Regions from separate parts of the Streptomyces sp. NPDC048664 genome, predicted to be linked through region 1. Evidence: riboswitches for the same ligand, from Rfam matches in the RefSeq annotation. Region 1 holds a riboswitch; each other region holds the start of a gene.
What was found. Region 1 has a riboswitch for cobalamin ahead of AB0C59_RS27030 (cobalamin biosynthesis protein). Riboswitches for the same ligand answer to the same signal wherever they lie in the genome.
Positions count from the first base shown of each region.

Region 2: linked by a shared signal. The riboswitch ahead of cobN (cobaltochelatase subunit CobN) and the one ahead of AB0C59_RS27030 (cobalamin biosynthesis protein) in region 1 are both predicted to bind cobalamin.
Region 3: linked by a shared signal. The riboswitch ahead of AB0C59_RS07100 (prenyltransferase/squalene oxidase repeat-containing protein) and the one ahead of AB0C59_RS27030 (cobalamin biosynthesis protein) in region 1 are both predicted to bind cobalamin.

Region 1 covers NZ_JBEZHK010000029.1:47,496-57,948, forward strand. The annotation lists gene AB0C59_RS27000 (ZIP family metal transporter) at 1-229, shown strand, start outside; gene AB0C59_RS27005 (cobyrinate a,c-diamide synthase) at 268-1,638, opposite strand; gene cobO (cob(I)yrinic acid a,c-diamide adenosyltransferase) at 1,632-2,231, opposite strand; gene AB0C59_RS27015 (putative cobaltochelatase) at 2,231-4,231, opposite strand; gene AB0C59_RS27020 (hypothetical protein) at 4,228-4,389, opposite strand; gene AB0C59_RS27025 (cobyric acid synthase) at 4,386-5,906, opposite strand; gene AB0C59_RS27030 (cobalamin biosynthesis protein) at 5,903-6,886, opposite strand; cobalamin riboswitch at 6,984-7,125, opposite strand; gene AB0C59_RS27035 (hypothetical protein) at 7,311-7,526, opposite strand; gene AB0C59_RS27040 (inorganic phosphate transporter) at 7,549-8,760, opposite strand; gene AB0C59_RS27045 (class II aldolase/adducin family protein) at 9,152-9,856, shown strand; gene AB0C59_RS27050 (hypothetical protein) at 9,912-10,453, shown strand, end outside.
Region 2 covers NZ_JBEZHK010000034.1:12,907-23,359, forward strand. The annotation lists gene cobN (cobaltochelatase subunit CobN) at 1-3,487, opposite strand, end outside; cobalamin riboswitch at 3,551-3,707, opposite strand; gene AB0C59_RS29090 (cobalamin biosynthesis protein CobG) at 3,754-5,037, shown strand; gene AB0C59_RS29095 (precorrin-8X methylmutase) at 5,034-5,705, shown strand; gene AB0C59_RS29100 (precorrin-2 C(20)-methyltransferase) at 5,702-7,192, shown strand; gene AB0C59_RS29105 (cobalt-precorrin-6A reductase) at 7,312-8,076, opposite strand; gene AB0C59_RS29110 (cobalt-precorrin-5B (C(1))-methyltransferase) at 8,119-9,270, shown strand; gene cobM (precorrin-4 C(11)-methyltransferase) at 9,493-10,242, opposite strand; gene cbiE (precorrin-6y C5,15-methyltransferase (decarboxylating) subunit CbiE) at 10,239-10,453, opposite strand, start outside.
Region 3 covers NZ_JBEZHK010000005.1:2,904-13,356, reverse strand. The annotation lists gene AB0C59_RS07110 (CbiQ family ECF transporter T component) at 1-754, opposite strand, end outside; gene AB0C59_RS07105 (SCO2322 family protein) at 757-1,419, opposite strand; gene AB0C59_RS07100 (prenyltransferase/squalene oxidase repeat-containing protein) at 1,419-2,648, opposite strand; cobalamin riboswitch at 2,753-2,895, opposite strand; gene AB0C59_RS07095 (glycosyltransferase) at 3,000-3,773, shown strand; gene AB0C59_RS07090 (zinc-binding dehydrogenase) at 3,962-4,885, opposite strand; gene AB0C59_RS07085 (MarR family transcriptional regulator) at 4,976-5,419, shown strand; gene AB0C59_RS07080 (MBL fold metallo-hydrolase) at 5,578-6,624, opposite strand; gene AB0C59_RS07075 (aldehyde dehydrogenase) at 6,839-8,305, shown strand; gene AB0C59_RS07070 (ferredoxin) at 8,309-8,542, shown strand; gene AB0C59_RS07065 (TetR family transcriptional regulator) at 9,092-9,700, opposite strand; gene AB0C59_RS07060 (glycosyltransferase family 4 protein) at 9,877-10,453, shown strand, end outside.

The sequences.
Region 1 (10,453 bases):
CGTCGCGGACGCGGCCGCACCCATGGTGGGCGCCGCGTCCACGCTGGCCTTCACCATCCCCGAGAAGGCCCTCGGCTGCTATCTCGGGCTCTTCGGCGGCGTGCTCCTCTACCTGGCCGCCGCCGAGATCCTCCCCGAGGCGCACCACGTCCACCCCGCCCGCTCGACCCTGCTGTGCACGATCGCGGGCGCCGCCTTCATCTGGCTGGTGGTGGGCCTGGCGGGCTGACCCGCCGGGGCGGACGACGGCCCCGGTCGGCGGGCCGCTCATGAGGTCCGGCACCCGTCCACGAACCGACGGGCCACACCGGGGTCGGCCGCCCAGTGCGTGTGCAGATAGCTCGCGTGCACACCGCGCTCCACGAATCCCTCGACGCGCCGGACCGGCGTCCGCATGCCCCAGGCGGGAGCCGCGCCGGCGCCGGGCTCCACCACGGTCCGGTGGAACTCGTGCCCGCGCATCCGGGTCCCCGCGGGCGCCAGCACGCTGTCCCCGACGGCCACCGCGTCCCGGTAGCCGAGCGTGAGCCGCTCACTCATCCGGGCCCGCGCGTCGAGCACCCCGCACATCGGCCGCCCGTCCAGCTCCCGGCACAGGTACAGCAGCCCCGCACACTCGGCGGCGACGGGAGCCCCGCTCAGCGCGAACGTGGCGACGGCCCGGCGCAGCGGCTCGTTGGCGGACAGCTCGCCGGCGTACATCTCCGGGAACCCGCCCCCGATGACGAGCCCCCGCGTCCCCTCGGGCAGCCGCTCGTCCCGCAGGGGGTCGAACGGCACGACGTCGGCCCCGGCGGCGGTGAGCAGTTCGATGTTCTCGGCGTAGGAGAAGGTGAAGGCGGCCCCACCGGCGACGGCGACCGTCACGGGCGAGGCCGGGTCGGCGACGGCTCCCGTCGCCTCGGCCGCGTCCCACGCCGCGTCCGGCAGGGGACCCGCACCGCGCGCCAGCGCGGCGAGCGCGTCGAGATCGCAGCCGCGCGCCACCTGTGCGGCCATGGCCTCGACGGCCCGCACCGCCTCGCTCTGCCGTTCGGCGACCGGCACCAGCCCGAGATGACGCGACGGCGTCCCCACCGACGGGGTGCGCCGCAGGGCGCCGAGCACCGGCACCCCGGCGGCGTCCAGCGCGTCGCGCAACAGCGCCTCGTGCCGGTCCGACGCGACCTTGTTGAGGATCACGCCCCCCATCCGCACCTGCGGATCCCAGGACGCGAACCCGTGCACCAGCGCGGCCACGGACCGGGACTGCGACGACGCGTCGACCACCAGCACCACCGGCGCCCGCAGCAGCTTCGCCACCTGCGCGGTGGAGGCCAGCTCACCCTGCCCGGCGGCACCGTCGTACAGCCCCATCACGCCCTCGACCACCGCGAGGTCGCAGCCCCGCGCCCCGTGCAGGAACAGCGGAGCGACCAGCTCCGGCCCGCACAGGTACGCGTCGAGATTGCGTCCCGCCCGCCCGGTGGCGAGCGCGTGGTACCCGGGGTCGATGTAGTCCGGCCCGACCTTGTGCGGGGACACGGCGAGCCCCCGCGCGGCGAACGCGGCCATCAGCCCCGTGGCCACGGTGGTCTTGCCGCTTCCGGACGAGGGCGCGGCGATGACCAGCCGGGGCACGGACGGGGAGGTCACCACTCGATGCCTCGCTGGCCCTTCTGGCCCGCGTCCATCGGGTGCTTGACCTTGGACATGTCGGTGACGAGGTCCGCGAAGTCCACGAGCCGGCCGGGCGCGTTCCGCCCGGTGATCACGACATGCTGGGTGCCGGGCCGGTCGCGCAGCACGTCCACGACCTCGTCCGTGTCGATCCACCCCCAGTGCAGGGGGTAGGCGAACTCGTCGAGCACGTACAGCCGGTACGTCTCGGCCGCCAGGTCGCGCTTGACCTGCTCCCAGCCCTCACGGGCCTTCTGCTCGTTGTCCATCTGGTCGTCGCGCTGCACCCACGACCAGCCCTCGCCCATCTTGTGCCAGTCGACGCTTCCGCCCTCGCCGGAGGCGCCCAGCACCCGCAGCGCGTTCTCCTCGCCGACCTTCCACTTCGCCGACTTGACGAACTGGAACACCCCGATCGGCCACCCCTGGTTCCAGGCGCGCAGCGCGAGCCCGAAGGCGGCGGTCGACTTGCCCTTGCCGCCGCCCGTATGGACGACGACCAGCGGACGATTGCGCCGTTGGCGGGTCGTCAGCCCGTCGTCCGGTACGACACTGGGCTGTCCCTGCGGCACTACGCGGCCCTCCTCGACGAGTCCTGCACATTCCTGACCAACCCGGCGATCGAGTCGGCCCGCAACTCCTCCAGCGTCACGGCCGTACCGCCCAGCCGGCCGGCGAGCTCACCCGCGAGCCCGAGCCGCACGGGCCCCGACTCGCAGTCCACGACGACGGACGCGACGTCCTCGGCGGCCAGCAGCCCCGCCGCGCGCCCGGCCAGCGCGACCGGCTCCACGCCCCCGGTGGCCCGCCCGTCCGTCACCACGACCACCAGCGGCCGCCGCGCGGGGTCCCGCAGCCGCTCGATCCGCAGCACCTCGTGCGCCTTGAGCAGCCCGGCGGCAAGCGGCGTGCGCCCGCCCGTGGGCAGTGACTCCAGCCGGGCGGCGGCCGCCTCCACGGACGAGGTGGGCGGCAGCGCGACCTGGGCCTCGCTGCCCCGGAAGGTCACCAGACCCACCTTGTCGCGCCGCTGGTAGGCGTCCAGGAGCAGCGACAGCACGGCACCCTTGACGGCACGCATGCGCTGCCGTGCGGCCATCGACCCGGAGGCGTCCACCACGAACAGCACGAGGTTGCCCTCGCGCCCCTCCCGCGTCGCCTGCCGCAGATCGTCCCGGCGCACCACGAGCCCGGGGCCCGACCGGCCCCGCGCCCGCTGGTGCGGCGCCGCCGCCCGGATGGTCGCCGCCAGGTGCAGCTTGGTGAGGGTGCCCGCGGGGCGCCGCGACCCGGTCGTCCGCCCCTGCTCGGTGCGGGCCCGGGAGCGCCGCCCGGCGGCACCCTCACCGATCCCGGGCACACTCAGGACCTTGGTGCGAAAGGGCTCGGAAGCACCCACGGCCTGCTGCTCACCGGCCCCGGACGGCTGCGGCTGCCCCTCTGGACCCTCACCGTCCTCGGGAAGGGCGGCGGTGTCACCGTCCTGCGGCCCCTGGTCGGGTGACGGCTGCCCGCCGCCCCCGCCGGGCCCGCCGTCGGGGTCCGTCTCGGGCTCGCCGTCGCCGGAGAACTCCTCCAGCGTCTGGTCCAGCTTGTCCTCGTCGAGTCCCGGCGCGTCGAAGGGGTTGCGGCGCCGCCGGTGCGGAAGGGCGAGCAGCGCGGCCTGCCGCACGTCCTCGGCGACCACGTCGGTGCGCCCGGCCCAGGCGGCCAGCGCGGTGGCGGTGCGCGCCATCACGATGTCGGCGCGCATGCCGTCCACCTCGAACGCCGCGCAGGTCGCCGCGATCTGGCGCAGCGCGTCGTCCCCGAGCCGCACGGAGGGCAGCAGGTCGCGCGCCGCCACGATCCGGGCCCGTACGGCGGCCTCCTCGTCGGCCCACCGGGTGGCGAAGCCCGCCGGGTCGTCGTCGTGGGCGAGCCGCCGCCGGACGACCTCCACCCGCTGGTCGGGTTCGCGGGAGGCGGCGACCTCGACGGTCAGCCCGAACCGGTCGAGCAACTGCGGGCGCAGTTCGCCCTCTTCCGGGTTCATGGTGCCGACGAGCAGGAACCGCGCGGCGTGCCGGACGGAGACCTGCTCGCGTTCCACGTAGGAGGCGCCCATGGCGGCGGCGTCGAGCAGGAGGTCGACGAGATGGTCGTGGAGCAGGTTGACCTCGTCGACGTACAGGATGCCCCGGTGGGCGTCGGCCAGCAGGCCCGGCTCGAAGGCCTTCACGCCCTCGGCCAGCGCCCGCTCGATGTCCAGCGCGCCCACGAGCCGGTCCTCCGAGGCGCCGACGGGCAGCTCCACCATGCGGGCCGGGCGGGACTCGTACGCTCCGGGCTCGTGCGGGCCGTCCGGGCAGGCCGGGTCGGGGGAGCCGGGGTCGCAGGAGAACCGGCACCCGGCCACGACGTCCACCTTCGGGAGCAACGCCGACAGGGCCCGCACGGCGGTGCTCTTCGCGGTGCCCTTCTCGCCGCGCACCAGCACACCGCCGACGGCGGGTGACACGGCGTTCAGCAGCAGCGCGAGCCGCAGATCGTCCTGGCCCACCACGGCCGTGAACGGAAACGGGGTACTCACTTCTTCTCGCCCTCCAGTTCGCCTTCGAGCTCCAGATAGGTGGAGCGCAACCGCTCCAGCGTGTTCGCGCCGGGTTCGGCCCGTACGCTCGGGGCACCGCAGGTACGGGCCGCCGGCAGGTCGGTGCGGGTGGCCCGCAGCGGCAGCACGGTGCTCATGCGGGCGCCCCCGGGGGGACGAACGGCAGTCCGCGCGGCGCCCCGGACTCGATGAGCCGCCACAGCGCGTCCGTGTCCGCGTGCTGTTCGATCAGGTCGCCGAGCCGGTCGAGCTGCTCCTCGCGCAGCCGGGCGAACGAGGTGTCGGGGGCCGCGACGAAGCGGCGGCCCGCGGCGGCGGCCACCTCGCGCAGGAAGGCGCGGCGGAAGCCGTCGGACTCCAGCGAGCCGTGCCAGTGCGTGCCCCAGGTCTGGCCGACCCGGCAGCCGTCCAGGAAGGGCTCACCGGCTGTGACGTCGGCGACCCCGTGGTGGATCTCGTACCCCTCGACGTGCTCGCCGAGGGCCTCGCCGACGGGCCGGGTGAGGGTCTTCTCGCTGGCGAACCGCACCCGCACGGGCAGCACCCCGAGCCCGTCCACCCGGCCCTGGCGGCTCTCCACCTCGTCCTCGATGCGCTCCCCGAGGATCTGGAACCCGCCGCAGATCCCGAGGATCGGCCGCCCCTCGGCGGCACGCCGGACGAGGGCTTCGGCCAGGCGCCGTTCGCGCAGCCAGTGCAGTGCCTTGACCGTGCCCCGGGTGCCCGGGACGACGACGAGGTCGGCGTCGGCCAGCTCCTCGGGGCGGTCCACGAACCGCACCACGACGCCGGGTTCGGCGGCGAGGGCGTCCACGTCGGTGAAGTTGGACATCAGGGGGATCGCGCACACCGCGACCCGCAGCACGTCCTCGCCGACGGGGTCGGCCACCCGCGACTCGCGGACGGCGCCGCGCAGGGACACCCGCAGCCCGTCCTCCTCGTCGATGCCCAGGCCGTGCTGGAAGGGCAGGACGCCGTAGGTGGGCCGCCCGGTGAGCCCGTGCAGCATGTCGAGCCCGGGCTCCAGCAGCGAGACGTCCCCGCGGAACTTGTTGACCAGGAACCCGGCGACGAGTTCCTGGTCCTCGGGGGAGAGCAGGGCGACCGTGCCGAAGAAGGAGGCGAAGACGCCGCCGCGGTCGATGTCGCCGACGACGACCACGGGGAGCCGCGCGTTGCGGGCGATCCCCATGTTCACGATGTCGGTCCGCCGCAGGTTGATCTCGGCGGGACTGCCCGCCCCTTCGCAGATCACCGCGTCATACGTGCCCCGCAACGAGGCGAGGCAGTCCAGGACGGTGCCGAGGAGCGCCTCCTGCCGTCCGCCGTGGTAGCCGCGCGCGGTCAGCTCGCCCACCGGCTTGCCCATGAGGACGACCTGGCTGCTGCGGTCGCCGCCCGGCTTGAGCAGCACCGGGTTCATCAGCGCGGTGGGCTCGACGCGGCAGGCCTGCGCCTGCATCGCCTGGGCCCGGCCGATCTCGGCGCCCTCGCGGGTGACGAAGGAGTTGAGGGACATGTTCTGCGCCTTGAAGGGCGCGACCTTGACCCCCTGCCGTACCAGCCAGCGGCAGATGCCCGCCGTCACGACGCTCTTGCCCGCGTCGGAGGTGGTGCCCGCGACCAGCAGCCCCCCGCCGTTCCCCCCGCTCATCCCGTACGCCCCTTCGACCGCGCTGTCCTCGTCACCGCTGTTCCCCTCCCTCTCGCCGTGATCGCACGGGCCGCGACGCCCGTGCCGAGCGCGAGCAGCCCGATCCGGCGGGACAGCCGTACGGCCCGGCCGATGTCGCCGGTGGTCACGGCCCGTCCACCCGGGTTGAGCACGGACCGATGCTCGACCCGGCCCTGGTAGGAGAGCGTTCCACCGAGCCGCAGGCCCAACGCTCCCGCGAAGGACGCCTCGACGGGCCCGGCGTTGGGGCTCGGGTGCCGGTGCGCGTCGGAGCGCCAGGCATGCAGCGCGCCGCGGGGGTCCGGGCCGGCGGCGGCGGCCAGTACGGCGGTGAGCCGGGCGCCCGGCCAGCCGGCGACGTCGTCCAGCCGGGCGGCGGCCCAGCCGAACCGCCGGTGGCGGAGCGACCGGTGGCCGACCATCGCGTCGAGGGTGTTCACGGCACGGAACCCGAGAAGGCCGGGCACCCCGGCCACCGCGCCCCACACCAGGGCGCCCACCACCGCGTCGGAGGTGTTCTCCGCGACGGACTCCACCACCGCCCGCGCCAGGGCGTCGGCGTCGAGGGCCTGCGGGTCGCGTCCGCACAGATGCGGCAGCCGCGTGCGGGCCGCCTCGATGTCGCCGCGTTCGAGGGCGTCGCCGACGGCGCGGGCCTCGCGGGCGAGCGAGGTCCCCCCGAGGACCGCCCAGGTGGCGGTGGCGGTGAGGGCGATCGACCCGGCGCGGGAGGAGCGCAGGGCGGACGAGGCGAGCGCGGCGAGGGACACGGTGCCGCCCACGCAGAGGGCGGTGTGCAGTGCGCCCCAGCCGCGGTGATCCCGCCACAGGGTCCGCTCCAGGGCCGAGGCGGCCCGCCCGAACGCGGCGACCGGATGCCCGCGGCGGGGATCGCCCAGCAGCCGGTCACCGAGGAGGCCGAGGCCCGCGCCGTACGCGAAGACGCGATCGGCACCCACCGGCTCAGCCGGCCACGGGGGAGGGCGGGACCCGGTCGCTGAACCTCAACAGGCAGCCGCGCATGGCGATATGTCCTCACTCAGGGTGTCCGCGCCCTGGTACGACGAGAGCGGCGGCGAGAGTTCCTGGCTCCCGGGGACCGCTCCCCGGTGACAGTGGCGGGACCGCGCCGGATTCGCACCGGCTTCCTCTTCTGCCGCCGTAATGGCTCCGGCAGTCCACCACGCGCCCGGAACACCCGTCAACCTGCTCCTGACCTGCGCTGCAGGGGTGTGCCGCGCCCCACATGGCTGACGTGCCGTCAGTCACCGGGATCGGACGGTTCCCGGCCCCGGCACGACGAAGTCCCCGCGGGGATCACGGGGATCGCCGCGGGGACCTCGTCCCACGTGTCCGGGGCCCGGGACGCCGGGTCCGCGGGTGTCAGGCCACGATCAGGAAGATGCCGTAGCCGACCGCCGCCGCGCAGGCCGCGAAGCAGGCGTAGGCGCCGGTGGCCGCGAGGGCGGCGGTGCCGCCGTCGGCCGATTCCTTCTTCGTCAGGCCCACGACGCCCAGGGTGAACAGGGCGACGAGGGCCACGGTGATCCCGAGGCTGGCGCCGAAGACGGAGCCGAGAGCCGACCAGTCGATCTTCATGAGGGGTGCTTCCTTAGCCGTCTCAGGCCGTCTTGGCTGCGGGTACGGGCTCGACCGGGGCCGTCTCGACCAGGCCCGCCGGCGGCGGGATCACCGCGGCGATGGCGGTGGTGACGACACCCGCGGGCTCCGTGTCGACGTCGTTGACGTTGTTCACGGTGACCGGCTTGCGGCGGGCCAGGGCCCAGATGACCCCGGCGCCGGCGATCAGCAGCACACCGGTGGCGACCGTGCCCCAGGTGCCCTGCTTGGTGAGGAGTTCGGCGCCCGCGCCGACCAGTCCGGCGGCCGGGAGCGTGAGGCACCAGGCGACGAGCATCCGGGTCGCGGTGGACCAGCGGACGACGCCGCCCTTGCGGCCGAGGCCGGCACCCATGACGGCGCCGGAGCAGACCTGGGTGGTGGACAGGGAGAAGCCGATGTGCGAGGAGGCGAGGATCGCGGTCGCCGCACTGGTCTGGGCGGCGAAGCCCTGCTGCGGGGCCAGGTCGGTCAGGCCCTTGCCGAGGGTGCGGATGATGCGCCAGCCGCCCAGGTAGGTGCCGAGCGCGATGGCGACACCGGCGGAGACGATGACCCAGGTGGGAGGGTTCGAACCGGGCGCGATGACACCGCCGGTGACGAGGGCCAGGGTGATGACGCCCATCGTCTTCTGCGCGTCGTTGGTGCCGTGGGCCAGGGAGACCAGACCGGCGGAGGCGATCGAGCCGAAGCGGTACCCCTTGGCGGTGGCCTTGTCGTCGGCGCGGCGGCCGATGGCGTAGGACAGGCGCGTGGCCAGCAGCGAGGCGAGTCCGGCCACGAGCGGCGCGGCCACCGCCGGGATCAGGACCTTCGTGACGATCGTCGAACCGTTGACAGCGGACCAGCCGGCCGAGGCGACCGCGGCGCCGATGAGGCCGCCGAACAGCGCGTGGGAGGAGCTGGAGGGCAGGCCCAGGAGCCAGGTCAGCAGGTTCCAGAGGATGGCGCCGACCAGAGCCGCGAAGATCACCTCGACCCGGATGCCCTGTTCGTTGATGATGCCGCCGGAGATCGTCTTGGCGACCTCCACGGAGAGGAAGGCGCCCACGAGGTTCAGCGTGGCGGACATCGCCACTGCCGTCTTGGGCCTCAGGGCGCCGGTCGAGATGGTGGTGGCCATCGCGTTGGCTGTGTCGTGGAAACCGTTCGTGAAGTCGAACACGAGAGCGGTGACGATCACGATTCCAAGGAGGAGCGTGATGTGTTCCATTTACCCAAGCTTCTCTGGGAGGTCAGTGGCTCGTGGAACGTAGGCAACCTGAGTGAACGGAAGATGAACTGAGACGGGCTTGGTGGTGTACTCGCCGAGAGGTTGTCCGGCCGGCGACCGAGGGCCGGAGGCGGCCGGATTGTCGAACTGAGGCGGAATTCCGGGCTCCGGAGCCCTTTGCCCGATCTACGACCGCCTTCCCGGGTGCCCCCTCGGTAGCCCCGAAGGGGCGCCGAAGAGACGTTGGTCACTTCCTCGCGACGCGGGGCAACCCCCGTGCGATCGCCTGGATGTGGCGTGCATTTATGCCTTTATGTCCGTTTGTGCACGCATCCCTCGATCCGCGCCGCGCCCCCTGTCTCCGATGGCGGCCCCCTGGAAGGATCGCGGCATGACGGAGCAGCGACACGACAAACAGGACGGAGCGGACATGGGGGGCGACGCGGAGCTGGACCGCGCGTGGGGCGATCTCGTCGCCACCGCTCGCCGGACCGTGGCCGAGCAGCTGGTCGTCGGCACCTCGGGCAACGTGTCCGTGCGCGTCGGCGACACCGTGCTGGTCACCCCCACGGGGGTGCCCTACGACCGGCTGACACCGCGGGACATGGTCGCGGTCGCCCTCGACGGCCGTCAGGTGCTCGGCTCGCTGCGCCCCACGAGCGAACTGCCGATGCACCTCGCGGTCTACCGCACGACCGGGGCGCGCGCCGTCGTCCACACCCACGCCGTCCACGCGACGGCCGTCTCCACCCTGGTGCGGGAACTGCCGCTGATCCACTACGTGGCCGCCGCCCTCGGCGGCCCGGTCCGCGTCGCCCCCTACGCGACCTACGGCACACCGGAGTTGGCGGACCACATGCTCCAGGCGCTGGACGGCCGCACCGCCTGCCTCCTCCAGAACCACGGCACCCTCGCCCACGGCTCCTCGCTCGCCCAGGCCTACGACCGCACGGCGCAGCTGGAGTGGATGTGCCGGGTCTGGCTCACCGCCTCGTCGGTGCCGGGACTGTCCCCGGCCCTGCTCACCCCCGACCAGCTGGCACAGGCGGGGGAGCGGCTGCGGGGGTACGGGCAGAGCGGCGGCCCGGGGGCGTGACACCGCCGGCCGTCGCCCACTGGCCGGGGCCGGGCTCCGCCGGGAGACTGGACGGGTGCGCACTGTCAAAGCGGCGGCCGCAGCCGTCACCGTAGCCCTCGCGGCGGGCGCGGCCGGTATCGCCGCGGGCCGCTTCGCCAGCGACGCCGCCCTCAGGACCGTCCCCGGGCGCCCGCTGCCCACGCAGCCCCGCCTGACCGTGCACTCCCTGGCCGCCGGCCGGATCACGCTCACCCGCGACCTGGCGTCCCTGCGCCCCGGTGTGTACGGCCTGACCGGGAACGGCTCGCACGCCGTCGTCGGGCCGGTCCTGGGCACCGCCCCGCACAGCGCCGACACCGTCGTACGCCGCCTGGAGCGGGTGACCCACGGCACGCTCGACCCCGGCGACCGGGCCTGGCTCACCCCCACCCTGCACATCGGCGACCCGTCCTCCGCCCTCGGGCTCGAACACGCCGACGTCGACGTGCCCGGCGAACTCGGCTCCCTGCCCGCCTGGTTCGTGCCGGGGGTCCGCGACACCTGGGTGATCACGGTGCACGGGCTCGGCACCACCCGGGAGCACCCCATGAACGTCATGGGGTTCCTGCACCGCCA
Region 2 (10,453 bases), on a different contig from region 1:
GGTTGGCCTGGTGCAGGAACTCTCGGTTGGCCGGGTCCAGGACGTAGGTCTCGGTGAGCTTGTCGTACATCCAGTCGGCGATCACGCCCGTCGTGGCGTCGTAGCCGAACAGGTAGTCCACCGTGGCGGCGAGTTCGAAGGCACCCTTGTAGCCGTGGCGGCGCATCGCCTCGATCCACTTCGGGTTGACGACACGGGCGCGGAAGACGCGGGAGGTCTCCTCGACGAGGGTGCGGGTGCGGACCGTCTCGGGGCGGGTGGAGTCGCCGATGTACGCCTCGGGGGCCGTGCCGCGCAGGGCGCGGACCGCGGCGACCATGCCGCCGTGGTACTGGAAGTAGTCGTCGGAGTCCGCGATGTCGTGCTCTCGGGTGTCCGTGTTCTTGGCGGCCACGGCGATCCGCCGGTACGCCGTCTCCATCTCCTCGCGGGCCGGGCGGCCGTCGAGTTCACGGCCGTAGGCGTAACCGCCCCAGACCGTGTAGACCTCGGCGAGGTCGGCGTCGGTGCGCCAGTCGCGGGAGTCGATGAGCTGGAGCAGTCCGGCTCCGTAGGTGCCGGGGCGGGAGCCGAAGATGCGGGTGGTGGCACGGCGTTCGTCGCCGTGGGCCGCCAGGTCCGCCTGGACGTGGGCCCGCACGTGGTTCGCCTCGGCCGGCTCGTCCAGCGACGCGGCCAGGCGTACGGCGTCGTCCAGCAGGCCGACGGTGTGTGGGAACGCGTCGCGGAAGAAGCCGGAGATGCGCAGGGTGACGTCGATGCGGGGGCGGCCCAGCTCCTCCTGGGGGATGGGCTCCAGGCCCGTCACGCGGCGCGAGGCGTCGTCCCAGACCGGGCGGACGCCGAGCAGGGCGAGGGCCTCGGCCACGTCGTCGCCGGCGGTGCGCATGGCGCTCGTGCCCCACAGGGAGAGGCCGACGGAGGTGGGCCACTCGCCGTTGTCGGCGCGGTAGCGCTCCAGGAGGGAGTCGGCGAGCGCCTGGCCGGTCTCCCAGGCCAGGCGGGACGGGACCGCCTTGGGGTCGACGGAGTAGAAGTTGCGGCCGGTCGGCAGGACGTTGACCAGGCCGCGCAGGGGGGACCCGGAGGGCCCCGCCGGGACGAAGCCACCGGCCAGCGCGTGGACGGTGTGGTCGAGTTCGGCCGTGGTCGCGGCCAGGCGGGGCACGACCTCGTCCGCGGCGAACCGCAGGATGCGGGCGACCTGTTCGCCGTGCTCGGTCGGGACGGCGGCCGGGTCCCAGCCCGCGTCCTCCATGGCCTGGACCAGGGCGCGGGCCGTGGCCTCCGCCTCGTCGGCGGTCGTACGGGTCGCGGCGGACTCGTCCAGCCCGAGCGCCTCGCGCAGACCGGGCAGGGCCGTGGCGCCGCCCCAGATCTGGCGGGCGCGCAGGATGGCGAGGACCAGGTTGACCCGGTCGTCCCCGACGGGCGGGTTGCCGAGGACGTGCAGTCCGTCGCGGATCTGCGCGTCCTTGACCTCGCAGAGCCAGCCGTCGACGTGCAGCAGGAAGTCGTCGAAGCCGTCGTCCTCGGGGCGGTCCTCGAGGCCGAGGTCGTGGTCGAGGCGCGCGGCCTGGATGAGGGTCCAGATCTGGGCGCGGATCGCCGGGAGCTTCGCCGGGTCCATGGAGGAGATCTGGGCGTACTCGTCCAGGAGTTGTTCCAGGCGTGCGATGTCGCCGTAGGAGTCGGCGCGGGCCATCGGCGGGACGAGGTGGTCGACCAGGGTGGCGTGGACGCGGCGCTTGGCCTGGGTGCCCTCGCCGGGGTCGTTGACCAGGAAGGGGTAGACCAGGGGCAGGTCGCCGAGGGCCGCGTCGGGACCGCAGGCGGCGGACAGGCCGGCGTTCTTGCCGGGCAGCCACTCCAGGTTGCCGTGCTTGCCGAGGTGGATCATCGCGTCGGCGCCGAAACCGCCGTCGGCGGCGGGGGTGGCGATCCAGCGGTAGGCGGCCAGGTAGTGGTGGGAGGGGGGGAGGTCCGGATCGTGGTAGATGGCGATCGGGTTCTCGCCGAAGCCGCGCGGGGGCTGGATGAGGATCAGCAGGTGGGAGAAGCGCAGGGCGGCGAGGACGATGTCGCCCTCCGGGTTGCGGCTGTGGTCGACGAACATCTCGCCCGGCGCCGGACCCCAGTGCTCCTCCACCGCCGTGCGCAGTTCCTCGGGCAGCGTGGCGAACCAGCGACGGTAGTCGGCCGCCGGGACGCGCACCGGGTTGCGCGCCAGTTGCTCCTCGGTGAGCCAGTCCTGGTCGTGGCCGCCGGCCTCGATCAGCGCGCGGATCAGCTCGTCGCCGTCACCGGAGACCAGCCCGGGGACGTCCGTGTCGCCGAAGTCGTATCCCTCCTCGCGCAGACGGCGCAGGAGGGCCACCGCGCTGGCGGGGGTGTCCAGTCCGACCGCGTTGCCGATGCGGGAGTGCTTGGTCGGGTAGGCGGACAGGACGAGCGCGAGCCGCTTGTCGGCGGCCGGGATGTGGCGAAGTCGGGCGTGCCGTACGGCGATCCCCGCGACGCGGGCAGCGCGCTCGGGGTCGGCGACATAGGCCGGCAGGCCGTCGGCGTCGATCTCCTTGAAGGAGAACGGGACGGTGATCAGGCGGCCGTCGAACTCGGGGACCGCGATCTGGCTGGCCGCGTCCAGCGGGGAGACGCCCTCGTCGTTCTCCTCCCAGGAGGCGCGTGAGCCGGTCAGGCAGAGCGCCTGGAGGATCGGGACGTCCAGGGCGGTGAGCGCGCCCGCGTCCCAGGACTCGTCGTCGCCCCCGGCCGACGCCTCGGCGGGCTTGGTGCCGCCCGCGGCCAGGACGGTGGTGACGATCACGTCGACGGTGCGCAGCCGCTCGATCAGCTCGGGTTCGGGTGCGCGCAGCGACGCCACGTACAGGGGCAGCGGCCGGCCGCCCGCGTCCTCGACGGCGTCGCACAGGGCGTGCACGAAGGCGGTGTTGCCGCTCATGTGGTGGGCCCGGTAGTACAGGACGGCCACGCTCGGGCCGTCCGCGGTCCCCGCCTCGCGGGGCAGCACACCCCAGGTCGGGGAGGGCGCGGGCGCCTCGAAGCCGTACCCGGTGAGCAGCACCGTGTCGCAGAGGAAGCGGGCGAGCTGCTCCAGGTTGGCGGGGCCGCCGTGGGCCAGATAGGCGTGGGCCTCGGCCGCGAGGCCCACGGGGACGGTGGAGGCGGCCATCAACTGTGCGTCCGGGGCCTGTTCACCGCTCAGGACGACCACCGGGCGGCCGTCCGCGAGCAGCAGGTCGAGACCGTCCTGCCAGGCGCGGAGGCCGCCCAGGAGCCGCACGACCACCAGGTCGACCCCGTCCAGGAGGGCCGGGAGGTCCTCCAGGGCGAGACGGGCCGGGTTGGCGAAGCGGTAGGGGACCGGACCACCGGCCGCGCGGGCGCTGAGCAGATCGGTGTCGGACGTCGACAGGAGCAGGATCTGGCGGGTGTGCGGTGCACGTTCCCCGGACGGAGTGGGCATGCGTCGCCTGGCCTTCCTCGGGGTCCGCGCCCCGGGCAGTGTGGGAGATGGGTCTCCCCCTCGGACGAAGCCGAACGCGGGGGAAGGGAGTTCCTGACTCGCACGGCTGTCGAAGGCCGGCTCACAGTGGCGGGACCGCGCCGGATTCGCACCGGCTTCCTCCCCTTGTCGCCGTCGTGGCGGTTCGTGGATCAGGTGATCCACTGGGAAAGCATAGTAAGGGCCATGGAAACAGGGTGGGGCATACAGCGGGTGTGATGGTAGGTATGCTCACCGCCATGCCCACGGCAGCTCCCTCCCCATCGCCCCAGGCCACACCGGTTTCGCGGGGGCGCGGTGACGCCTGCCCGGGGACACTGCGCCTGCACACGGCGGACGACGGGGCCCTGGCTCGCGTCCGGGTGCCCGGCGGCGTGCTGACCGCCGATCAGGCGCGGGCCCTCGGGATCGCGGCCCGACGGCTGGGGGACGGCGACCTGCACCTGACCTCCCGCGGCAACGTGCAGTTGCGCGCGCTGAAGGACGGGTGCGGGCCGGAGCTGGCACGGACGCTGGACGCGGCCGGTCTGCTGCCGTCGAGGGAGCACGAGCGGGTGCGCAACGTCGTCGCCTCGCCCCTGTCGGGCCTCGACGGCCGCGGCCTCGGCGACGTACGGCCCTGGCTGACGGAGCTGGACGCGGCGTTGTGCGCGAGCCGGGCGGCCAGGGATCTGTCGGGCCGGTTCCTGTTCGCCCTGGACGACGGGCGCGGCGACGTGTCCGGTCTGGGCGCCGACGTCCTGGTGCGTGCGGTCGCGGACGGGGGCGCGTGGCTCTCGCCGGGGGCGGTGCGGGTGAGTGCCGGCGACGCGGCCCGCGCGGCGCTGACGGCCGCCGAGGTGTTCCTTCAGGCGGCACGGTCGCAGGGAGCGCGAGCCTGGCGGGTGTCCGAACTCGCGCTGCCCGAGGGTGCGATGGATCGCCTGGTCCGTCAGCGGCTGGAGGCCGAGGGGATCGGCCACGAGGAGTGTCCCGAACCGGTGGGCGCCGCGTCCGGCCCCGCGCCAGGTGTCCTCGACGGTGCCGTGTCCGTCCATGTTCCGCTGGGGCGTTTCTCGGCCCGCCAGTGGGAGGAGTTGACGCGTGTCTGCGACACCGAGCTCCGACTGACCCCCTGGCGCGGTGTCGTCCTGCCCACCGCGGGCGCGGCCGCCTCCCGGGCGGCCGGGACGCTCGCGCGCCTCACCGCGACCGGCCTGGTCGGCGACCCCGCGTCGCCCTGGCTCCGGGTCGGGGCCTGCGTCGGCCGCCCCGGGTGCGCCAAGGCGCACGCCGATGTCCGGGCGGACGCCGCCGGCGCCCTCGACGCGACCGGCGGACCCGGCCTCCCCCTGTACTGGTCCGGGTGCGAACGACGGTGCGGGCATCCCCGCGGTGATCACGTCTCCGTGGTCGCGACACCCGGCGGCGGGTACCAGGTGTCGACCGACAGGGCGGGCCAGAACCCGCGGACCGTCTCCGTCAGGGATCCCTCCCGTGTGTCCGCCGCGCTGACGACGAGCACCTCATGAGCATCAAGTCGACCGAGAGCAGTGAGAAGAACACCGTGACCACCCATGTCTACGAGAAGGACGGTGCGGCGATCTACCGCGAGTCCTTCGCCACCATTCGCGCCGAAGCGGACCTGGTGGGCCTGCCCGCCGACGTCAGCCAGGTGGCGGTGCGCATGATCCACGCCTGCGGGATGGTCGACCTCGTTCGGGACCTGTCCTACTCGCCCGCGGTGGTGGCCCGCGCCCGGGAGGCGCTGCGCTCGGGCGCGCCCATCCTCTGCGATGTGCAGATGGTGGCCAGCGGGGTGACCCGCAAGCGGCTGCCCGCCGACAACGACGTGCTCTGCACGCTGTCCGACCCGGCCGTCCCGGAACTCGCCGCGAAGCTGGGCACCACGCGCAGCGCCGCCGCGCTGGAACTGTGGCGTGACCGGCTGGAAGGCGCGGTGGTGGCGGTCGGCAACGCGCCCACCGCCCTCTTCCGCCTGCTGGAGATGATCGAGGAAGGCGCCCCCCGGCCGGCCGCCGTCATCGGTGTCCCGGTCGGCTTCGTGGGCGCCGCCGAGTCCAAGGACGCGCTGGCCGCGCATCCGTCCGGGCTGGACCACCTGGTGGTGCGCGGCCGTCGCGGTGGCAGCGCCATCGCGGCCGCCGCGCTCAACGCGATCGCGAGCGAGGAAGAATGAGCGGCAAGCTGTACGGGGTGGGTCTCGGCCCCGGTGACCCGTCCCTGATGACCGTACGGGCGGTCGAGGTCATCTCCGAGGCCGACGTGATCGCCTATCACAGCGCGCGGCACGGCCGGTCCATCGCGCGCTCCATCGCGGCCGCGCACCTGCGCGAGGATCACGTCGAGGAGCCGCTGGTCTACCCGGTCACCACGGAGACCACCGACCACCCGGGCGGATACCGGGGCGCGATGGAGGACTTCTACACCGAGGCGGCGGCCACGCTGGCCAAGCACCTGGACGCGGGGCGGACCGTGGCGGTGCTCGCCGAGGGCGATCCGCTCTTCTACGGCTCCTACATGCACATGCACAAGCGGCTCGCCGACCGCTACGACACCGAGGTCGTCCCCGGTGTCACCTCCGTGTCCGCCGCCGCCGCCCGTCTGGGCACCCCGCTGGCCGAGGGCGAGGAGGTGCTGACCATCCTGCCCGGCACGCTTCCCGAGGAGGAGCTGACCGCGCGGCTCGCCGCGACGGACGCGGCCGTCGTGATGAAGCTCGGCCGCACCTTCCCCAAGGTCCGCCGCGCGTTGGAGGGTTCGGGGCGCCTGAGCGAGGCCCGCTATGTGGAGCGGGCCACCATGAGCGGGGAGCGCGTCGCCGAACTGGCCGACGTGGAAGCGGAGTCGGTGCCGTACTTCGCGGTGGCGGTGCTGCCCAGCCAGGTGGACGCAGAGCGGCCCGCCGCCCGGGAGCGGGGCGAAGTGGTCGTGGTCGGCACGGGGCCCGCCGGCCCCCTGTGGCTCACGCCCGAGACGCGGGGTGCGCTGGCCGCGGCCGACGACCTGGTCGGCTACACGACCTACCTCGACCGGGTGCCCGAGCGGCCGGGCCAGGTCCGGCACGGCTCGGACAACCGGGTGGAGGCCGAACGCGCCGAGTTCGCCCTTCAACTGGCCCAGCGGGGGCGGCGGGTGGCCGTCGTCTCCGGCGGCGACCCCGGCGTCTTCGCGATGGCCACCGCCGTCCTGGAGGTGGCCTCGCAGCCCGCCTACCTGGACGTGCCGGTGCGGGTGCTGCCCGGTCTCACCGCCGCCAACGCCGCCGCGGCCCGTGTCGGTGCCCCTCTCGGCCACGACTACGCCGCCCTGTCGCTGTCCGACCGGCTCAAGCCGTGGGAGGTCATCGCCGAGCGGCTGCGCGCGGCGGCCTCGGCGGATCTGGTGCTGGCGCTGTACAACCCGGGCTCGCACAGCCGGACCTGGCAGGTGGGCAAGGCCCGGGAGCTGCTGCTGGAGTACCGGGAGCCGGGGACGCCCGTGGTGGTCGCCCGGGACGTGGGCGGTCCGCAGGAGCGTGTGCGCGTGGTGCGGCTGGGCGAACTGGATCCGGCCGAGGTCGACATGCGCACGATCCTCCTGGTGGGCTCCTCCCAGACCCAGGTGGTCCGGCGCGGCGGCGGCGAGGAGATCGTCTGGACCCCGCGCCGGTATCCGCAGGCGTGAGAGCACGAGCGGCGCCGCGCCCCGGGGACGGCGCCGCTCCCGCGCCCACCCGCCGTGCTCCTGAACGGTGAGACCGGCCCGGCCGGAGCGGTCGGCCGCGGTGGAGCACGGACCGGGTGTCAGTCAGTGCCTCGAAGGGACCCCAGGTCAAGGTGTTGGCGAAGCCACAGGACCGCCTGCGCGGGATCCGGCACGACGGGGACGCCCTGCGGGGTCGGCGGCCTGCGGACCACGACGACGGGCAGTCCGGCCTCGCGGGCGGCGGTCAGTTTCGGGGCCGTGGCCGCTCCCCCGCTGTCCTTGGTGACCACGACGTCGATGCGGTGGCGCCGCAGCAGTGCGCGTTCCCCGTCGAGCACGAAGGGCCCGCGATCGAGCAGCACCTCCATCCGGGACGGGCACGGGGGCTCGGGGGCGTCCACGGAGCGGACGAGGAACCAGAGGTCGTCCAGGGCCGCGAAGGCCTCCAGGCCCATGCGGCCGGTGGTCAGGAACACGCGTCGCCCGAGTGCGGGCAGGGAACGGGCCGCCTCCCCCAGCGATCCCACCTCGTGCCAGCGGTCGCCCTCGACGGGGACCCACCCGGGGCGGCGCAGGGCGAGCAGGGGAACATGGGTGGCGGCAGCGGCCTGTGCCGCGTTGAAACTGATCGTTCCGGCGAAGGGATGTGTGGCGTCGACGACGGCGTCGACCTCGTGCTCGCGCAGCCACGCGGCCAGCCCCTGCGCTCCGCCGAAGCCGCCGACGCGTGTCCGGCCGGGGGGCAGGCGGGGGTTGGCGACGCGTCCGGCGAGGGAGTTGGTCACCGTCAACCCGGTGATGTCGTCGAGCAGTTCGGCGAGTCGGCGGGCCTCCGTGGTGCCTCCGAGGATCAGCAGGTGCATGGGAGTCCGAGTCCGTTCATGAGGAGAGTCGAGGATCGAGGCATGGAGGAGGCGAGCCGCGCCGGCCAGGCGCCGGGTTCCGGCCCGGTGAAGGGAGGGCGCCGGGCCCAGCTGGAGCACACCGGGCTGCGGCACGGCTGGACCACCGGGGCCTGCGCGACGGCGGCCACGACAGCCGCGTACACCGCGCTGCTGACCGGCGAGTTCCCCGACCCGGTGACGATCACGCTGCCCAAGGGGCAGACGCCGTCGTTCGCCCTGGCCGCCGAGCGACTGGCCGAGGGCTCCGCGACGGCCGGGATCGTGAAGGACGCGGGCGACGACCCGGACGTCACCCACGGGGCGCTGATCCGGGCCACGGTCCGGCGGCTGCCCGCGGGGAGCGGCGTCGTCTTCAGAGCCGGTCCCGGCGTGGGAACCATCACCAGGCCCGGCCTCCCGCTGCCCGTCGGCGAGGCGGCCGTCAATCCCGTTCCCCGCCGGATGATGAGCGAGCATGTCGCCGAGGTCGCCGAGCGGCACGGCGGCAGCGGCGACGTGGAGATCACGGTCTCCGTCGACCACGGCGAGGAGATCGCCCGCTCCACCTGGAACCCGCGCCTCGGCATCGTCGGCGGCCTCTCCATCCTCGGCACCACGGGCATCGTCGTGCCGTACTCGTGTTCCGCCTGGATCGACTCCATCCGGCGGGGCGTGGACGTGGCCCGCGCGGCGGGGCGGACACACGTCGCCGGATGCACCGGCTCGACGTCGGAGAAGACGGTCGTCGCCGAGCACGGCCTGCCCGAGGACGCGCTGCTCGACATGGGCGACTTCGCGGGAGCGGTGCTCAAGTACCTTCGCCGGCACCCGGTGGACCGCCTCACGATCTGCGGCGGCTTCGCCAAACTGTCCAAGCTCGCCGCGGGCCATCTCGACCTGCACTCCGGCCGCTCCCAGGTCGACAAGGGCTTCCTGGCCGAACTGGCCCGGCAGGGCGGGGCCGGGAAAGCGCTCGCCGCCGAGGTGGCCGCCGCCAACACCGGCCTCGCGGCACTCCAGCTGTGCCAGGCCGCCGGGGTGCCCCTCGGCGACCTGGTGGCGCGGCGAGCCCGGGACGAGGCACTGGCCGTGCTGCGCGGAGCGCCGGTCGCCGTGGACGTCATCTGCATCGACCGGGCGGGCACCGTCGTGGGACGCTGCACGGCGCGCTAGCGCCGCGGCGGACGGCGTGCGCCCGTCGAAGAACGGAGCCCGGTCCGTGCTCGCGGCGTGCCGGCCGGAAGCCCGTGTACGGGACGTCCCCGGGGTGTCGGCCGGCGCGGCGAGTGAGGGTTCCTCCTGCTCGCAGAGCTCGGGTGAGCGTGCCGGGTGCCGCGACGGGGCGGACCCCGCCCGCCGCGGCACCGACCTGACGGCCCGCGGGGGCGGGCCGTCTCAGCACAGGTGCCGGTCCCGCTCCGGTGAGTACAGGTGGCTGTCCCGGAACTCCTTCGCCCCGAGCGTGCGCCCCACCATGATCACCGCGGTGCGCAGCACGCCCGCCTCCCTCACCTTCTCGGCGATCTCGTCCAGGGTGCCCCGGATGATCAGCTCGTCGGGGCGGGAGGCGTAGGCGACGACGGCCGCCGGGCAGTCGGCGCCGTAGTGCGGGAGGAGTTCGTCGACCACCCGGTCCACGTACCTGGCCGCCAGGTGCAGCACGATCAGCGCGCCGCTGCGGCCCAGGGTGGCCAGGTCCTCCCCGTCCGGCATGGCGGTGGCGCGCTCGGCGACGCGGGTGAGGATGACGGTCTGGCCGACGGTCGGCACGGTCAGCTCCCGCTTCAGGGAGGCCGCCGCGGCGGCGAACGCGGGTACGCCCGGCACCACCTCGTAGGGCACCCCCGCCGCGTCCAGGCGCCGCATCTGCTCGGCGACGGCGCTGAACACGGAAGGGTCACCCGAGTGCAGCCGGGCCACGTCATGGCCCGCCTCGTGGGCGCGCACCGACTCGGCCGTGATCTCGTCCAGGTCGAGCCGGGCGGTGTCCACCAGGCGGGCGCCGGGCGGGCATTCGGCCAGCAGTTCACGCGGCACGAGACTTCCCGCGTACAGACACACCTGAGCGGCGGCGAGCACGCGGGCGCCGCGCACCGTGATCAGATCGGCGGCACCGGGCCCGGCACCGATGAAGTACACGGTCATGTGACTGCTCCTGGAAGGGGGTTGACGGTCTTCACTGCGGACCACTGGGTGACCGGCATGGCCTGGCGCCACCCGGTGAAGCCGCCTACGGGCACGGCGTGCGCCACCGCCAGCCGCACCAGTTCGCCGCCATGGCTGCGGTGGGCCTCGGCGAGCAGCGCCTCGGACTCCAGCGTGACGGTGTTGGCGACCAGCCGTCCGCCGACGGGCA
Region 3 (10,453 bases), on a different contig from region 1:
ACGTGCCCGCGCACACCCCCAGCAGACCGCCCAGGGTGAGCGCGGCCGTCGTACGGCGCACGGCGGGCGCCACCTCGGCGGTCCGGCCGAAGCCGCGCGCGTCCATGGCGGCGGCCAGGGCCACCGAACGCTCCAGCGCGCCCTCCAGGACCGGCAGCCCCACCTGCAGCAGCCCGGCGACCCCCCGGTCCGGCCGCCCGCGCAGCCGCCGCGCGGCCCGCAGTCGCCGCACGTCCGCGACCAGATGCGGGGCGAAGGTGAGCGTGACGACGACCGCCACCCCCGCCTCGTACAGGGCGCCGGGAAGGGACTTCAGCAGCCGGGCCGGGTTCGCGAGGGCGTTCGCGGCGCCCACGCAGATCAGCAGCGTGGCCAGCCTCAGACCGTCGTAGCACGCGAACACGAGCGCCTCGGCGGTGATCCGGCCGCCGATGCGGATGCCCTGCGCCCAGTGCGGCAGCGGCACCTCCGGCAGGGTCACCAGCGTGTGCGTGCCGGGGATCGGCGAACCGAGGGCCACCGCGAAGAACAACCGGATCGCCAGCACCGCGAGCCCCAGCCGCACGAACGCCGCGTACGAACGGGACCAGGGGGCCGAGTGCACGCGGCGGGCCGCCACCACGTAACCGGAGACGGCGACGAGCAGGGCCAGCAGGAGCGGGTTGGTGGTGCGGGTGGCCGCGACGGCGAGCCCGAGGGCCCACAGCCACCAGGCGGCGGGGGGAAGCGCGGCGCTCCGTGGAACCCTGGCCATGGTCAGCGCTTGCGGCGGCGGGCCTGGGCGAGGATGCCTATGCCGAGTGCGGCCACGACGGCGGCGCCGACGTAGAGGTTCACGGAGGGGCCGCGGTGGTGCGCGGCCGGTGCCGCCGAGGGCGCCCGGGAGGGCTCGGACGTCGCCGTACCGGAGACCTGCTCCCCGCAGCCCTGCTCGGGATAGCCCGCTATCGCGCACAGCAGCGCGTTCATGTCGTAGCGCAGCGGCTTGGCCACCGAGGCGAGCGCCTCCGCCGTCGTCGCGTCCTCGGGGACGCGGGCGCAGGCCGTCCGCGGGGCGGGCGGCCTCTCGCCCGAGGGCGCGTCCGCCGCCGTGCCGAAGTCGAGGACGAGCGCGACCCGCTTGTCACCGCCGTGCGCCGGGGTCCCCGCGCAGATCGCGGCGAAGTCGGCGGCGCCGCGCGGCCGGGTCGCGTCCTTGGAGTCCACGCTGACGGCGAACCGGAAGCCCTGCACGTCCCCGTCGTCAGGGCGCGCGGTCGACGGGCCCTCGGTGGCGTACGTCCAGTGGCCGCCGTCCCGGTCCCAGAAGGACCAGTAGCGGTAGCCGGCGGCGTGCGCCGGGCCCCCGCCCAGCAGCACCAGCAGGGCCGGTGCGAGCAGCAGGGCGAGGGCGGGGCCGGCGCGGCGGATCGCTGGGATCACTGCGTGCGCTTCCGGCGGCCGGAGAGCAGGAAGCCGATGCCGACACCGGCGACGAGACCGACGCCGATGATCCACCACAGGGTGGTCGTGGAGCCGCTCTTCTCGTCCTGCTCGGCGGACTTGGCGTGCTCGCCGGAGGCCGCCTGCGGGGCGGGGCCGGTCGCGTTCAGCGCGGCGACCACGTCCGTGCCGCCGAAGTGGCGCGGGTCGGCGCCCACCGCGTGCGCGGCCAGGACGAGCTGGGCGTAGGCGGCCGGGCCGCTCGTCTTGGCCCAGGCGCCGGCGTTCTTCTCCAGCCAGGCGTACTGCTTCTGCGCGGCCTTCGCACCACCCTGCGCGGCGAGCGCGACGACGGCGTCGGCGGTGTTGCCGTAGTCGGGCTGGTCGGTGGCGCCGGGCATCACCGACATGAGGTGGCCGTTCTCGGCCGTGGCCTGGGCGAGGTAGGCGGCGCCGTTGCGGGCGACCTCGGCGGGCGTGGGCTTCTTGCCGGAGGCGGCGGCGCAGGCGCCGGCCTTCGCCGTCCCGGCCGTGGTGACCAGGCCCTTGCCGAGCGCGCCCAGCACACCGGCGGCGGTCGCGTCCGCGTTCGGCGCGAGGGCGCCCTTCTTGTCGGGCTGGAAGGCGAGAGCGCCGCCGTCCTTGGCGCAGGGCAGCGAGAACGCGGCGAGCAGGTCGTAGGGCGAGGCGCCGTCCTTGACGACCTTGGCCGGGTCCTCGCCGGTGGCCGCGAGAGCGCCGATCACGACGGAGGTCGAGTTGGTGTCGCTGGGGCCGCCCGCGTTGTAGCCCCAGCCGCCGTCCTTGTTCTGCGCGGACTTCAGCCAGGTCACGGCCTTGCCGGTGGCATCGTCGTGGCCGCCGAGCGCGGCGAGGGCCTGGACGGCGGCGGCGGTGCTGTTGGTGTCCACCATGACCTTGGCGTCGCACGCCGTGGCGGCGTCCGCGCGGAACGCGGCGAAGGCGCCGTTCGCGCACTGCTGCCCCGTGAGCCAGCCCACGGCGCTCGCGGCGGGCTTCTCACCCGCGGTGTGCTGCGCGAGCAGGGACAGCGACTGGCGCCAGACGCCGTCGTAGGTCGGGTCGGCGCTGCCGTACAGACCGGCGGGTATCTTCACCGACGGCGTCGCGGACGGCGCGGGGGTGGCGGCGACGGCGGGTACGGCGGCGCCGAACACGGCGGCGGCGGTGGCGGTGAGCGCCACGGCGCTGCGGCGGACATTCATGATCGGCGGGTGCCTCTCCCTGCGGGGGAGCCGGGCGCGCGGGGAGGACCCGGGCGGCTCGGCTCCGTATACCTCGACGGTGCCGCGCACCGTGCGGTACGCGTGAGCCGGTCACGATCCGAGCGGGGCAGTCCGGCTCACCGCCCCCTCGGGGGTGGTTCACGGTTGCGGGTCAGCGCCGGATTCGCACCGGCTTCCCCCCGTACGGGTGTGATGACGACGCGGCCACTCTACCGGCAGGTAAGAACATCCCCCGAGGACGTGCGTCACAGGGCCACCCCAGGCTCCGGGCGTCGTATGCCTGCGCAGTGTTTGAATGGGCCGTCGTTCTGCCGAGCAAGGAGAAACGCTGTGCCCCTGGTGTCTGTCGTGATGCCCGTGTACAACTCGACAGCCACTCTCGGCGCAGCGGTCCGGTCGGTGCTCACGCAGACCCACGGCGACCTGGAGCTGCTGGTCACCGACGACAGGTCGTCCGACGACTCCATGGACCTGCTCATGGAGTTCGCCCGGCAGGACGAGCGGGTCCTGCCGGAATCGGCACCCGAACAGGGCGGTGCCGGCCGGGCACGCAACCTCGCCATCGAACGGGCCCGGGGCGACTACGTCGCCTTCCTCGACAGCGACGACATGTGGCTGCCGGAGAAGGTCGAGCGGCAGATCGCGTTCGCCGCGGCGGGCAGTGCGCCGCTGACGTTCACCTCGTACTTCAAGATGGACGCCGACCACGAGGGCGAGAGCACCGACTTCGTCCCGAACGGGCGGGTCGTCCGCGCGCGGGAGCACGTGGACTACCGCGCGATGCTGGTCCAGGACCACATCGGTGCCCTGACCGCCATGTACGACCGCAACGTCCTGGGCACGAGGCTCATGCCGGAGATGCGGAAGCGACAGGACTACGCCCTGTGGCTGTCGATCATGCGCGACGGCGCCGACGCCCGGGGCCTTCCCGAGCCGCTGGCGGTGTACAGGGCCCACCGGGCGGGATCGTTGTCCTCCAACAAGCTCTCGCTCGTCCGGTACAACTGGGAGCTGTACCGCGAGCACGAGAGGCTGTCCGTCCCGCGGTCGACGCGAGCGCTGGCCGGCGCCGCGTGGCAGTCGCTGCGCAACTCGCGGATCTAGGACTTGGCCGGTCGATCACGTGCGGAGCCAGACGACGAGGGCGGCTGCGGTGATGGTGCCGAGACGGACGCATCCGCGTTCGTCGTAATCGGGTGGCGGCTGCTCTGGCGTGCGTGAGCGTGTTGATGGCCCGTTCGACGGTGTTCCGTTTCCTGTGCTGCTCCTCGTCGCAGGCCGGTGGACGCCTGCTAGGGGACAAGGACGACCTTGCCGAGGTTGCGGCGCTGCTCGATGAGGGTGTGGGCTCGGGCGGCATCGGCGAGGGGGATCTCCTCGTGCACGGCGGTGCGCAGAATGCCTGCGTCGCGCATCTGCCAGAGCTCGCACAGCCAGCGGTCGTAGAGTCCGGGATTGCCGGCAGCGATGGCGCGCATCTGGAAACCGATCATTGAGGCGCCGCGGACCAGGAGTTCGTACGCCTCGACCGTGCCACCGCCGGAGCTGAAGGCCACCAGTCGGCCGCCCGTCGCGAGGGCCCTCACAGCGGGGCCGAGAAGGTCGCCGCCGACGCCGTCGAGAATCACGTCGTACGGGGCGCCCCAGTCGGCTTCCTCGTAGAGGACGACCTCGTCGGCGCCGAGCCCTCGGACGAAGTCGGCCTTGTCGGCGCTGCTGACGGCGGCGACGACGCGTGCCGCCCCACCGGCCTTGGCGTACTGGAGGGCCAACGTGCCCACACCGCTGGCCGCCGCCGTGACGAGCACCGACTCGCTGGGCTCCGTACGGGCGGCCTCGTAGGCGCCGCGCGCCACCAGACCGCTGCGGACCAGGGCGACCGCCTCCACGGCGGTCGCGCCGTCCGGAATCAGGGAAGCCATGGAGGTGTTCAGGACCGCGAATTCGGCGTAGGCGTCGGCGAAGCACAGCCCGGTGACGCGGTCTCCCACGCGGAAGGCGGTGACTCCCGCGCCCAGGGCGACGATCTCCCCGGCGACCTCGCCTCCGAACGGGATCGGCTCGCTGCCCTCCCGCACCTTGCGCACGGTGGGCAGGGTCACCCCCACTGCCTCGACCCGGATCAGCACCTCCCCGGCGTCTGCTTCGGGTCGGTCGACCTCCTCGGCGAACAGCACTTCGGGCCCACCGTTGACCTCATGGCGCATGCGCAGCACAGGACCTCCCCCGTCCGAACTCATTGGATGCCCCAACGATAGGGGCAATGTCGTTGGGAAGTCCAATGAACTTTTCGGTAGGCTCAGCTCATGACCTCGGACCTCCAGCGCATCCAGTCCCTGCCGACGTGGCTCGTCGGCCGTGTTGCGGCCCGAGGCCGGGGGATGGTCGCCGACGCGATCGCTGCCGAGGGGCTGAAGCTCATGCACCACGCGGTACTGGCCGCCACGGCCGAGTACGGGCCCGTCGCTCAGGCCGACCTGGGCCGCCGGCTGTCCGTCGACCCCAAGGACATGGTCGGTATCCTCAACCACCTCCAGAAGGGGGGCCTCGTCCTGCGCGCCCCCCACCCCTCCGATCGCCGCAAGAACGCCGTCACCGTCACTCCGGAGGGTGCGGCCGTCCTCTCCCGCTGCGGGGCCCTGGCCGAAGCCGCCAATGTCGAACTGCTGGCACCACTCACCCCGGACGAGCAGAAGCATCTGATGGCACTGCTGACCCGGCTCCACGAAGCAGCGGAGAGCCCGGCCTGATCCCACATGGCCGAGCCCTCCTTCCTGACCGCCGTCCGAGAGTCGTACAGCACGGTCGCGCCTGCCTCGTGGCCCGCAAACCCGCAGGGTCCTGACGAGGCTCGTGCCCGGACCGACCCTCCGATGGCGGTCTTGAGGGCAGAGCGCGCCCGCCGGGCTCAGGTCCGTAGGGCGATGTACGTCGCCGGGTCCGAGCCCGGTACCTGTTCCGCGCGGCCCTGTTTCACCAGTCGGCGCAGGTGGGCCTCGGCCTCCGAGACCGCGATGTGGCGGGAGCCGTAGGGGATCTGGTCCCAGGGGCGGTTCCACTGCATGCGGGTCGCGAGCTGCCAGGGGGTCAGCGGGGTGGACAGGAGGGCGAGCAGGCCGGTCAGCCGTTCCTCGTGGTGGTCCAACAGCTCCCCCACCCGGCCGCCCGCGTCCACGAACGCGTACTGGTGGGCCGGCAGCACCTCCGCGACCCCGAGCCGTCCGACGCGCTCCAGGGAGTCGAGGTAGTCGCCGAGCGGGTCCGTGACGGTGAGGTCGTCCGGGTCCTCGTACAGGCCGATGTGCGGAGTGATCCCGGGCAGTAGGTGGTCCCCGGAGAACAGACGCCCACGCCCCGGGAGCCCGGAGGGATGCTCCTCCTCCAGATGCAGGCAGACATGGCCGGGCGTGTGCCCCGGGGTCCAGATCGCGCGCAGCCGGCGGCCCGGCAGGTCGAGGAGTTCACCGGGCACGATCTCGCGGTCGGGCAGCGAGGGCGAGAACCCGGGCATGCCGGCCCGGCCGCGCGCGGAGCGCAGCGGCGCCACGTGCTCCTCGGGCGCCCCGGCCGCCGCCAGCTTCGCGGCCATGTAGGCGAACCAGCGCTCGGGCGGGTTCTCGCGGGTGCGCCGTACGACCGCGGTGTCCGCCGCGTGCATCGCGACCCACGCCCCGGACGCCTCCCGGACCCTGCCGGACAGGCCGTGGTGATCGGGGTGGTGGTGGGTGACGACGACGCCGACGATCTCCTTGGGCGAGGTGCCGCACCGGGCCAGGCCCGCGGCGAGGGTGTCCCAGGACTCCGGGTCGTCCCAGCCCGTGTCCACCAGCACCGGGCCCCGGTCGGTGTCCACTACGTAGACCAGCGTGTGGCCGAGCGGGTTGTCGGGGATGGGGACGCGGAGCGACCGTACGCCGCCGCCGTGATCGGCCGCGACCCCGGCCTCGGGTGCCACGCGCTTCCTGGGTTCCACCGGTTCCCCGTTCGCCGCCTCGCGCTCCCGGCCCACTATGAACGAGAACGCGTTGCGACGGTAGCCCTGGGCACCTTCCGGACCTGTGTCCCGTCCGTGGACTCCGGCGGCCGGAACTGGTATCAGTTCATCCATATCTGATGAGCCGTCAGGTCACCGGATCGCCCAAAGGCAGTCCCTGGGGAGGCAGTCGGTCATGACCGAACTCGTGGAGCACGGACAGCTGTACATCGGCGGGGAGTTGACCGACCCCCTGGGCCGGGACGTCATCGAGGTCGTCTCACCGCACACGGAGGAGGTCATCGGGCGCGTCCCGCACGCCTCCCGGGAGGACGTCGACCGTGCCGTGGCCACCGCGCGCCGCGCCTTCGACCAGGGACCCTGGCCGAGGGCGACGCTGGAGGAGCGGATCGCGGTCGTCACCCGGATCAAGGACGCCATCGCCGTACGGCACGAGGAGATCGCCCGCGTCATCTCCGCCGAGAACGGCTCCCCGTACTCCTGGAGCGTCCTCGCCCAGGCGCTCGGCGCGATGATGGTGTGGGACGCGGCGATCACGGTCGCCCGGAACGCCACCCACGAGGAGCGGCGCGACGGCGTCCTCGGCCGGATCCTCGTACGGCGCGAGCCGGTCGGGGTCGTGGCGGCCGTCGTCCCCTGGAACGTGCCGCAGTTCGTGGCCGCCGCCAAGCTCGCGCCCGCGCTGCTCGCCGGCTGCACCGTCGTGCTCAAGCCGTCGCCCGAGTCGCCGCTTGACGCCTACCTCCTCGGGGAGATCGCGCGCGAGGCCGGGCTTCCGGAGGGCGTGCTGTCGATCCTGCCCGCCGACCGCGAGGTGAGCGAGTACCTCGTGGGACACCCCGGCATCGACAAGGTGTCCTTCACCGGCTCGGTGGCGGCCGGCAGGCGGGTGATGGAGGTCGCCGCCCGCAACCTCACGCGCGTGACACTGGAGTTGGGCGGCAAGTCGGCGGCCGTCGTGCTGCCGGACGCGGATCTCGCCACCACCGTCGCCGGGATCGTCCCGGCGGCCTGGATGAACAACGGCCAGGCGTGCGTCGCCCAGACCCGCATCCTGCTGCCGCGCTCGCGCTACGACGAGTTCGCCGAGGCCCTGGCCGCCGCCGCGAGCGCGCTCGTGGTCGGGGACCCGCTGGACCCGGCGACGCAGGTCGGGCCGCTGGTCGCCCGGCGCCAGCAGCGGCGCAGCCTGGACTACATCCGCGTCGGCCAGGAGGAGGGCGCCAAGATCCTCGCCGGGGGCGGGCGGCCGGCGGGCCTGGAGCGGGGCTGGTACGTCGAGCCGACGCTCTTCGGCGACGTCGACAACTCCATGCGGATCGCCCGCGAGGAGATCTTCGGCCCGGTCATCTGCCTGCTCCCGTACGGGGAGGAGGACGACGCGGTGGCGATCGCGAACGACTCCGAGTACGGGCTCAGCGGCAGTGTGTGGACGGCCGACGTCGAGCGCGGCATCGAGGTCGCCCGGCGGGTGCGGACGGGGACGTACTCCGTGAACACCTTCAGCCTCGACATGCTCGGCCCCTTCGGCGGCTACAAGAACTCCGGTCTCGGGCGGGAGTTCGGGCCCGAGGGGTACGGGGAGTACCTGGAGCACAAGATGATCCACCTTCCGGCCGGGTACGAGCACGGGGAGGCGTAGCGCATGGGCGACCGCTGGCACGTCGAGGTCGACCGCGCGCTCTGCATCGGCTCCGCCCAGTGCGTGCACCGCGCGGCGGGCGCCTTCCGCCTCGACTCCGCCCGGCAGTCCCATCCGGTCGAGGCGGACGCGGACGCGGCGGAGCAGGTGCTCGAGGCGGCGGAGAACTGCCCGGTGGAGGCGATCACGATCACGTTGGCCGGCAGCGGGGAGGCCGTGTTCCCGCCCGAGGAGTAGGCCCTCAGGATGTGCCCGAAAAATTTGGCTCTGGGGTGGTCTGTCCGGCCTGGAAAGGGCTATCCTGAAAGTCGCCTACGAGGCGAGCGAGGAAGCTCGACCGGAAGCTGCCGACTTTGGCGTGAGGCATGTGAATCCGCCGGGGCCGACAGAGGTCGGCCGAGGGGCTGGAAGGGCCGAAAAGACCCCAAGGCCGTCCGGACCCGTCTCGTAGGTTCTCGTGTGCCGACCGTTGCCGGCCGCGGGCCCGTCGTGGCCACTCGCGCAGTTCCCCGCGCCCCCAGCGGCGCGCTCCGCGCGCATCGGGACGACGGCGATCAGGCTCGACGCCCCAGCACCTGCCCACCGGCCCGGGCCACGCCCTTCGGGGGTGCGGGGAACTGCGCAAAAACCCACGACGCCCCAGCACCTGCCCACCGGCCCGAGCCGCGTCCTTCAGGGGCGCGGGGAACTGCGCGAATCCCGCCACGCACCAGCACCTGCCCACCGGCCCGGGCCACCTCCCTCAGGGGTGCGGGGAACTGGGCGGGCGGTTCGGCCGGGCCCCGGTCACCGGGACTCGGGGGTGTCGATCAGGCGGCAGACCGTTTCGATGTCGATCTTCACCTGTGCGATCGACGCCCGCCCCGACAGCCACGTGATCAGCGCCGAATGCCACGTGTGCTCGATCACCCGCACCGCCGAGAGCTGCTGCGGACTCGGATCGTCCAACCCCACCGCGTCCAGGATGATCGCCGTCGTCTGCCGCGAGACCTGGTCCACCTCCGGCGACACGCTCCGGTCGGCGAACGTCAGCGCCCGCACCATCGCGTCGGCCAGCTGGGGCTCCCGCTGCAACGCCCGGAACGCCCGCATCAACGTCTCCGCCACCCGCTCCGAGGCCGTCGCCCCGGCCGGCGGCTTCTTGCGCAGCGTCCCGTGCATGTGCGCCAGCTGGTCCTGCATCGTCGCGACCAGCAGATGCACCTTCGAGGGGAAGTAGCGGTACAGCGTCCCCAGCGCCACCTGCGACAGCTCGGCCACCTCCCGCATCTGCACCGCGTCGAACCCGCCCCTGCCGGCGAGCTGCGCGCTCGCGCGCAGGATCCGGCGGCGGCGCGCCTCCTGCCGCTCGGTGAGCGGTGAGGCACTGGTGGGCACCTTGGCTTCCGCGGGCATCGCTGGGGTCCCGTTCCGTGACAGTCGTCGGCCGTGGCGTGAATCACCTGATCCAACGCTCACAGTGGCAGTACCTGCCGGTAGATTCAGAGGCTCTACGATCAAGTCTGAAACTTGTTCTAGATTACCGTCCCGTCGTAGTCTCGCGGGAAATGGCAGGGAAGAAGGGGCCAAGAGTGACCGCTGAGGCCTGGGAGACGGGTCCCCAGGAGGGCCCCGCCGCCGACGGGCTCCGCCCGTTGCGCATCGCGCTCCTCACGTACAAGGGAAACCCGTTCTGCGGTGGCCAGGGCGTGTACGTACGGCACCTCTCGCGCGAGCTCGCCCGGCTCGGCCACCACGTCGAGGTGATCGGCTCGCAGCCGTACCCCGTTCTGGACGAGGGCGAGGACCTCGCCGGACTCTCCCTCACCGAGCTGCCCAGCCTCGACCTGTACCGCGCCCCGGACCCCTTCCGCACCCCCGGCCGCGGCGAGTACCGGGACTGGATCGACGCCCTGGAAGTCGCCACGATGTGGACCGGCGGCTTCCCCGAGCCGCTGACGTTCTCGCTGCGCGCCCGCCGCCTGCTGCACGCCCGCCGCGGCGACTTCGACGTGGTGCACGACAACCAGACCCTCGGCTACGGCCTGCTCGGCGAGGTCGGCGCGCCGCTCGTGACCACCATCCACCACCCGATCACCGTGGACCGGCAGCTGGAGCTGGACGCCGCCCAGGGCTGGAAGCGGCGCGCCTCCGTGCGGCGCTGGTACG